DNA from 2 places in the Pseudoalteromonas sp. HF66 genome. Region 1 is predicted to be linked to the other one. Evidence: predicted binding sites of a transcription regulator. Region 1 holds the regulator's gene; the other holds the start of a gene.

Region 1 (3,425 bases):
ATCGAGTAAGACTTTTTCTTGTTTAATAGCCAGATCAAGTGGCAAAGAATCAATGGATAATGGGTGTAAACGACGAGTCTCTGAAAAGCGTTTTATCAGGGTTTGGTCATCACTGTCTAAGTAAAAAAGTGTTGGATTTGCGAAACCAGGAAGGTACTCAAGAATATCATTAAATTCTTGCTGCTCTTTTGGAAGGTTACGCACATCAATACTGACCGCTATTTTATCGTAGTTATCTGATACGCTACGCACGAGCGAAGGCAGTAAATTGACTGGAATATTATCAACGCAATAATAACCTAAGTCTTCAAGTACTCGTAAAGCGACCGATTTACCTGAGCCTGAGCGACCGCTGATAATGATTAATTCCATTTATGCCTCTGCTGATATAACCTGAAACAGTTGCTGATCGGTAGTAGCACTACGCAGCTGTTTACAAAACTCTTTATCTTTAAGTCTATCAGCAATTGTTGATAAGGTCTTTAGATGAAGCTGAGAGTCACCATCTGGTACGATGAGTGCTACGAAAATGTCAACAGGGCGATTATCAATTGCATCAAAATTGATTGGGGATTCACTCACTATGACAAACGCCTGAGGTTCATCGGCGCCACTCATTCGGCCATGTGGAATAGCAATACCTCGGCCAATACCAGTGCTACCTAACTTCTCTCGGTTGAGTAAAGCATTTAGGATATCTTGTTGAGATAAATGAGGAAGCTGCTGGTGAGCCAGTTCGCTGATATATTCAAGAATTCTTTTTTTGCTATTAAAAAGGACCGCAGCTTTGCTGCAGTCCTGATTAGTAAGTGAACTTAGTTTCATAATTTAATGTCGAGCTAATTTCTCTTTGTGTTTAATGACTTGGCGATCAAGCTTATCGATCAACGAGTCAATGGCTGCGTACATATCTTGATGTTCTGTAGAAGCGAACAATTCGCCTCCGTTTACATGTAAAGTTGCTTCTGCTTTTTGGCTTAATTTTTCTACATCTAGAATGACATGAACATTATTAATATGGTCAAAATGCCTTTCTAGTTTCGCAAACTTGGTGTTTACATAGTCTCTTAATGAATCAGTGATTTCTACATGACGACCAGTTAAATTTAGTTGCATAAGCATTTTTCCTTCTATGTAAAACGTCTAAATCAAACTCTTACGCTGATTAGACGGAGGTATTGCTAGAGACTCACGATATTTTGCAATTGTACGTCTAGCTACTTTAATTCCTTGCTCAGCCAATATATCTGCAATTTTGCTATCACTCAATGGTTTAGCCGAGTTTTCTGCAGCGACTAACTTCTTGATTAAAGCGCGTATTGCTGTTGAAGAACACTCACCACCATTTTCAGTGCTGACATGGCTTGAGAAGAAATATTTCAACTCAAAAATACCCCTGGGGGTATGCATATATTTTTGCGTTGTTACTCGTGAAATCGTCGATTCATGCATTTCGACCATTTCAGCAACATCATTTAGCACCATCGGCTTCATTGCTTCTGGGCCATGCTCAAAGAAAGCTTGTTGTTGTTGAACGATACAGTTGGTCACTTTTAATAGTGTATCGTTACGGCTTTCTAAGCTCTTAATAAACCACTTTGCTTCTTGTAAGTGAGAGCGAATAAATTGGCTGTCGCTACTTGATTTAACAGAGCGAGACATAGCCGCATATTGGCTGTTCACTCTAATCTTTGGCATACTATCTGGGTTTAACTCAACCACCCAGCGACCTTTTACTTTTTTCACTGATACATCAGGTATGACGTACTCAGACTCTTCGCGTACTATGCTATCCGCAGGCTTAGGGTTTAAGCTGTGAATTAGCGTCATTACTTCTTTAAGCTCATTTTCTTTAAGCTTAGTCTTTTTCATCAAAGTTCGATAGTCGCGACTCGCTAATAATTCGATATGCTCAGATAAAACCATTTTAGTTTCAGCTAAATATGGCGTGTTTGCATCGAATTGGCGAAGTTGAATACACAGGCATTCCTGTAAACTACGCGCCCCAATACCGACAGGATCAAACAATTGAATTCTCTTTAGGACCGCTTCGACTTCATCAAGTTCGATTTCTTCTTCATCACTATTTTGATTAAAGCTCTCGACGATATCTTCACAGCTTACCGTTAAAATACCAGAGTCATCGATAGCCTCAACAATTGCCACAGCAATCGCTTCATCAGTCGGACTAAAGGGAGTTAGCTGTAATTGCCACATAAGGTATTCGTGAAGGGTTTCGGTCGATGCACCTTGATAAATAGATTCATCTTCTGGCATTGGCCCTGATGATGTTGATGGAGCGGCACTCATGTACTCATCCCATGTAACATCCATGGCTAAATCGTCACTTACAGTGTCTTTATTTAGAGCATCACTGCTTTCTTGTTCATATTCGCTAGGTGCTTCGTCTGCAGAAGCGCTGACTTGCACATCGTCAGATTCAGCTTTTTGTTCATTTTTGCCGATGCTTTCTTCGTTGTAATCCGCTTCTTCCACTTCAAGTAAAGGGTTACTATCTAGCGCCTCTTGAATTTCTTGTTGGAGATCCAATGTACTGAGCTGCAACAAACGAATAGCTTGTTGCAGTTGTGGAGTCATTGTAAGTTGCTGGCCCATGCGCAGCTGTAATGATTGCCTCATGTATCCCTAACAATCCTTTTTTTAAGTTATCGATAACTGTGCAAAGACAGTTAAGTTATTATCGATTTATTGTCATTGTTATAAGTCTAGCAGATGCTCTAGTCGGTGGCGTAATGGTTACAGCCTAAATTGCTCGCCTAGATAAACATCGCGTACAGTTTGGTCAGCTAATACGTGCTCAGGTGTGCCTGATGCAATTAGCTCCCCATGAGAAACAATGTAGGCTTTTTCACAAACATCAAGGGTTTCTCGAACATTATGGTCAGTAATTAGTACACCAATACCACGATTTTTTAGGTGCTCAATAATTTTCTTTATATCTAACACTGAAATTGGATCAACACCAGCAAAAGGCTCATCTAAAAGGATAAATTTAGGATTAGCGGCTAATGCGCGAGCAATTTCAACGCGGCGACGTTCACCACCAGATAGCGCCATACCTTGACTATCACGGATGTGTTGGATGCTAAATTCATCTAATAAGCTATTTAGAGTTTCTTCCCGCGTGGTTTTATTTAGATCTTTACGAGTCTCTAAAATAGCCATCAAGTTTTGGTAAACTGTTAACTTTCGAAAAATCGAAGATTCTTGCGGTAGATAACCAATACCCAACCTCGCACGGCTGTGCATTGGCAAAAGGGTAATATCGTTATCATCGATGCTAATTTTACCTTTGTCGCTCGGAACTAGGCCTACAATCATGTAAAAAGTCGTGGTTTTACCAGCACCATTTGGGCCAAGCAAGCCAACAATACTGCCAGCTTCAACTTCCAGACCGACATTTT
Region 2 (3,425 bases), on a different contig from region 1:
GTATATGAAAAGCGCTCACCATTAATGCGAGCTTTATGCTCTGTCACTACTTTGCTGTCAACGTCAATACGACGTCCATTATCTGCAAAGCTTGGAGTACTGAAGGTCAGTGTTAGTGCTGTCACTGACAAGCCAATAAAACTAACTAGTTTCATGTTGATTCCTTATTATTCGAATTGCAGCTATTAAAAAGTAAAGCCAACTCGATGACAAACTAATGAGACTAGTGACCAATATTAGCTGTTAAACAGAAAAATAACCGGAAATGCTGAACGATTACAAAAAAGTGCATTTTTTAGCAAAGATATTTTGCTTAATTATTTAGCTAGATTAAAAAATGACGTATATTTAGCGTGTTTATAATCTGTGTACACGTGCTTAGAAAAGAGAAGTTGCAATGCAAAGAGTATTAGTCGTCGAAGACAGTAAAGTAGTACAGCAAGTGTTACGTCATCTCGCTGCTCACTATTTAGATGTAGCTGTTGACTTTGCGTGGTCTTTAAAAGAGGGCGTCTCTTTAATATCAGAGCACGATTACACCTTAGCCTTAGTCGATTTAACGCTACCTGATGCGATGAATGGCGAAGTAGCTAAATACACCTTATCAAAAAATATTCCAACCGTTGTCCTGACATCAAAGATTGATGAATATATTCGCCAGCAAATGTTAGAGCTTGGTGTAGTAGATTACGTGGTTAAAGATAACCGTGATTCATATCATTATGCGATAAAGCTTGTTGCGCAACTACTTAGAAATGATGGGAGTAAAGCGCTAGTAGCCGATGACTCAGTATTGAGCCGCACTTTAATGAAGCAAATGCTCGAAAAGCAATTGTTTGATGTACGCGATGCCCAAGATGGTGAGCAAGCATTGCAAATGTTAAAAGACGACCCTGAGATTAAGTTGTTACTTACAGACTATGCAATGCCAACAATGGATGGTTTTGAGTTAGTGAAAGCGGTGCGTAATTTCCGTGGCCGTGATGACTTAGCAATTATCGGGTTATCCGGTGCGGGTAAGCATGGCTTGTCGGCGCGTTTTATTAAATACGGAGCAAACGACTTTTTAACTAAGCCGTTTATGAATGAAGAGTTTCATTGCCGTGTTATGCAAACCATGGAGCAGCTTGCTTTAATAGCCGATATAAAAGAAAGTGCATACCGCGACCATTTAACTGGTTTGCATAATCGTCGTTATTTTTATCAATACGCAGAAAAACTGCTTAAAAATGTTGAGCAAGAAAACGTACTGGCCTTGCTTGATATCGACTTCTTTAAAAATGTGAATGACCAGTTTGGTCATGAAGCAGGTGATCAGGCTCTAAAGCAAGTGTCTTCATTTTTAAAGACTAAATTTGATGACTTCACTATCGCTAGAATTGGCGGCGAAGAATTTGCAGTGGTTCTGCACAATATGAATTTAGCTAACGCAGAATCTAAACTCAATATTTTCAGAGAGCAGTTAGCGAGTCATGCTTTTTCAATTAACGGTGAGCCTTATTCATTAACGATGAGCATCGGTATGACCCTATTCCAAAAAGTATCACTTACAGCTGCGATGCGCATTGCTGACAAAGCCTTATATCAAGCCAAACAGCAAGATCGGAACTGCTTAGTTCAGTTATAGTTGTGCTTACTGCACCAGCGCTGGCTAATTGTTAAAAAAATGCACCATTAGGGTGCATTTTTTTTGTGCAAAAACTAGTTTTTATTCATAATCAATTGAAATTAAAGAATAAAAAATAATGGCACAAAGGTTGGATTGTATAAACCAACAGGATAACAATAAGCGTCCGAAGGGGGCCACTATGAAAATGATTAGTGCAATAATAAAGCCATTCAAACTTGATGATGTACGTGAAGCATTGGCTGATTTAGGCATTGAGGGGATGACAGTTGTTGATGTAAAAGGCTTTGGTCGTCAACGCGGTCATACTGAACTATATCGTGGAGCTGAATACCAAGTCGATTTTATTCCAAAAATCAAACTTGAAATTGCAACTCGTAGCGAAAATTGTCAACGCGTAGTTGAAACCATCACAAAAATTGCTTCAACAGGCAAAATTGGTGACGGCAAAATTTTTGTTTACGACTTAGACCAAATCGTTCGTATTCGTACGGGCGAACTAGATGAAGAAGCAATTTAAGGGGGAATTATGGAAAACACTATCGTAGAGTTGAAGTTCTCACTCGACACTTTTTACTTTTTAATGTCGGGTGTTTTAGTAATGTGGATGGCGGCTGGTTTCGCTATGCTGGAAGCAGGTTTAGTGCGTGCAAAAAATACAACAGAAATCCTAACTAAAAACGTTGCACTATTTTCTATTGCCTGCACTATGTTTTTATTAGTGGGTTACAACATCATGTATGTTGATAATGCAGAAGGCGGTTTCATTCCTTCATTTGGCGCATTAATTGGCACTCAAGCTGCTGATGCGGACCACTCTTTAGAGTCTGATTTCTTCTTCCAAGTTGTGTTCGTAGCAACGGCTATGTCAATCGTATCTGGCGCGGTGGCTGAGCGTATGAAGTTATGGGCATTCTTAGTTTTTACTGTTGTTTTAACTGGTTTTATCTACCCAATCGAAGGTTACTGGACTTGGGGCGCAGGCTTCTTATCTGAAATGGGCTTTGTTGATTTCGCTGGTTCTGCAATCGTTCATGGTGCAGGTGCTGCGGCAGCGCTAGCTGGTGTACTTTTCCTAGGTGCTCGTAAAGGTAAATACGGTAAAAACGGTGAAATCTATCCAATTCCAGGTTCTAACTTACCGTTAGCAACACTTGGCACATTAATCCTTTGGATGGGGTGGTTTGGTTTTAACGGTGGTTCACAACTACTTGTTTCTGACGCTGAAAATGCAACAGCAGTAGGTAAAATCTTCTTAAACACTAATGCAGCAGCAGCGTGCGGCGCTATTGCAGCACTATTCGTATGTAAAGTGTTATGGGGTAAAGCTGATTTAACTATGGTTCTAAATGGTGCATTAGCAGGTCTTGTAACAATTACTGCAGAGCCAGCATCACCAACTCCATTACTTGCTTGTTTACTTGGTCTATTAGGTGGCTCACTGGTTGTGTTTAGTATTGTTGCGCTTGATAAAGCAAAAATTGATGATCCAGTGGGTGCTATCTCTGTACATGGTGTGTGTGGTTCATTAGGTATCATGCTAGTACCACTTTCAAACTCAGATGCAACCTTTGTTAATCAATTAATTGGCTTAGTATGTATCTTAGGGTTTGTGTTCATCGCATCATCAATCGTGTGGGCAATCCTGAAAAATACCATGGGTATCCGTGTTACCGAAGAAGAAGAGTTGAACGGTATGGATCAACATGACTGTGGTATTGATGCTTACCCTGAGTTTGTATCAGTTCGCAGTAACTAATCTCAGTGCGTGCAGTAGCACGTACCTAACAATATCATT

The links. The regulator sigma-54, encoded in region 1, starts transcription at its own class of promoters, with help from an activator protein. The targets are predictions, from matches to a motif close to GTTGGCACGNNNNTNGNNT.
Region 2: a site for sigma-54 is predicted at 1,745-1,763, ahead of HCZ11_RS17995 (P-II family nitrogen regulator). Genes of this name have one in related genera too.

Annotation. Positions count from the first base shown of each region.
Region 1 is NZ_JAATOU010000014.1:99,481-102,905, reverse strand. Features, by position in the region: gene rapZ (RNase adapter RapZ) at 1-372, opposite strand, end outside; gene ptsN (PTS IIA-like nitrogen regulatory protein PtsN) at 373-825, opposite strand; gene hpf (ribosome hibernation promoting factor) at 829-1,116, opposite strand; gene HCZ11_RS14325 (RNA polymerase factor sigma-54) at 1,144-2,640, opposite strand; gene lptB (LPS export ABC transporter ATP-binding protein) at 2,758-3,425, opposite strand, start outside.
Region 2 is NZ_JAATOU010000026.1:17,969-21,393, forward strand. Features, by position in the region: gene HCZ11_RS17985 (S10 family peptidase) at 1-155, opposite strand, end outside; gene HCZ11_RS17990 (diguanylate cyclase) at 398-1,627, shown strand; gene HCZ11_RS17995 (P-II family nitrogen regulator) at 1,809-2,147, shown strand; gene HCZ11_RS18000 (ammonium transporter) at 2,157-3,386, shown strand.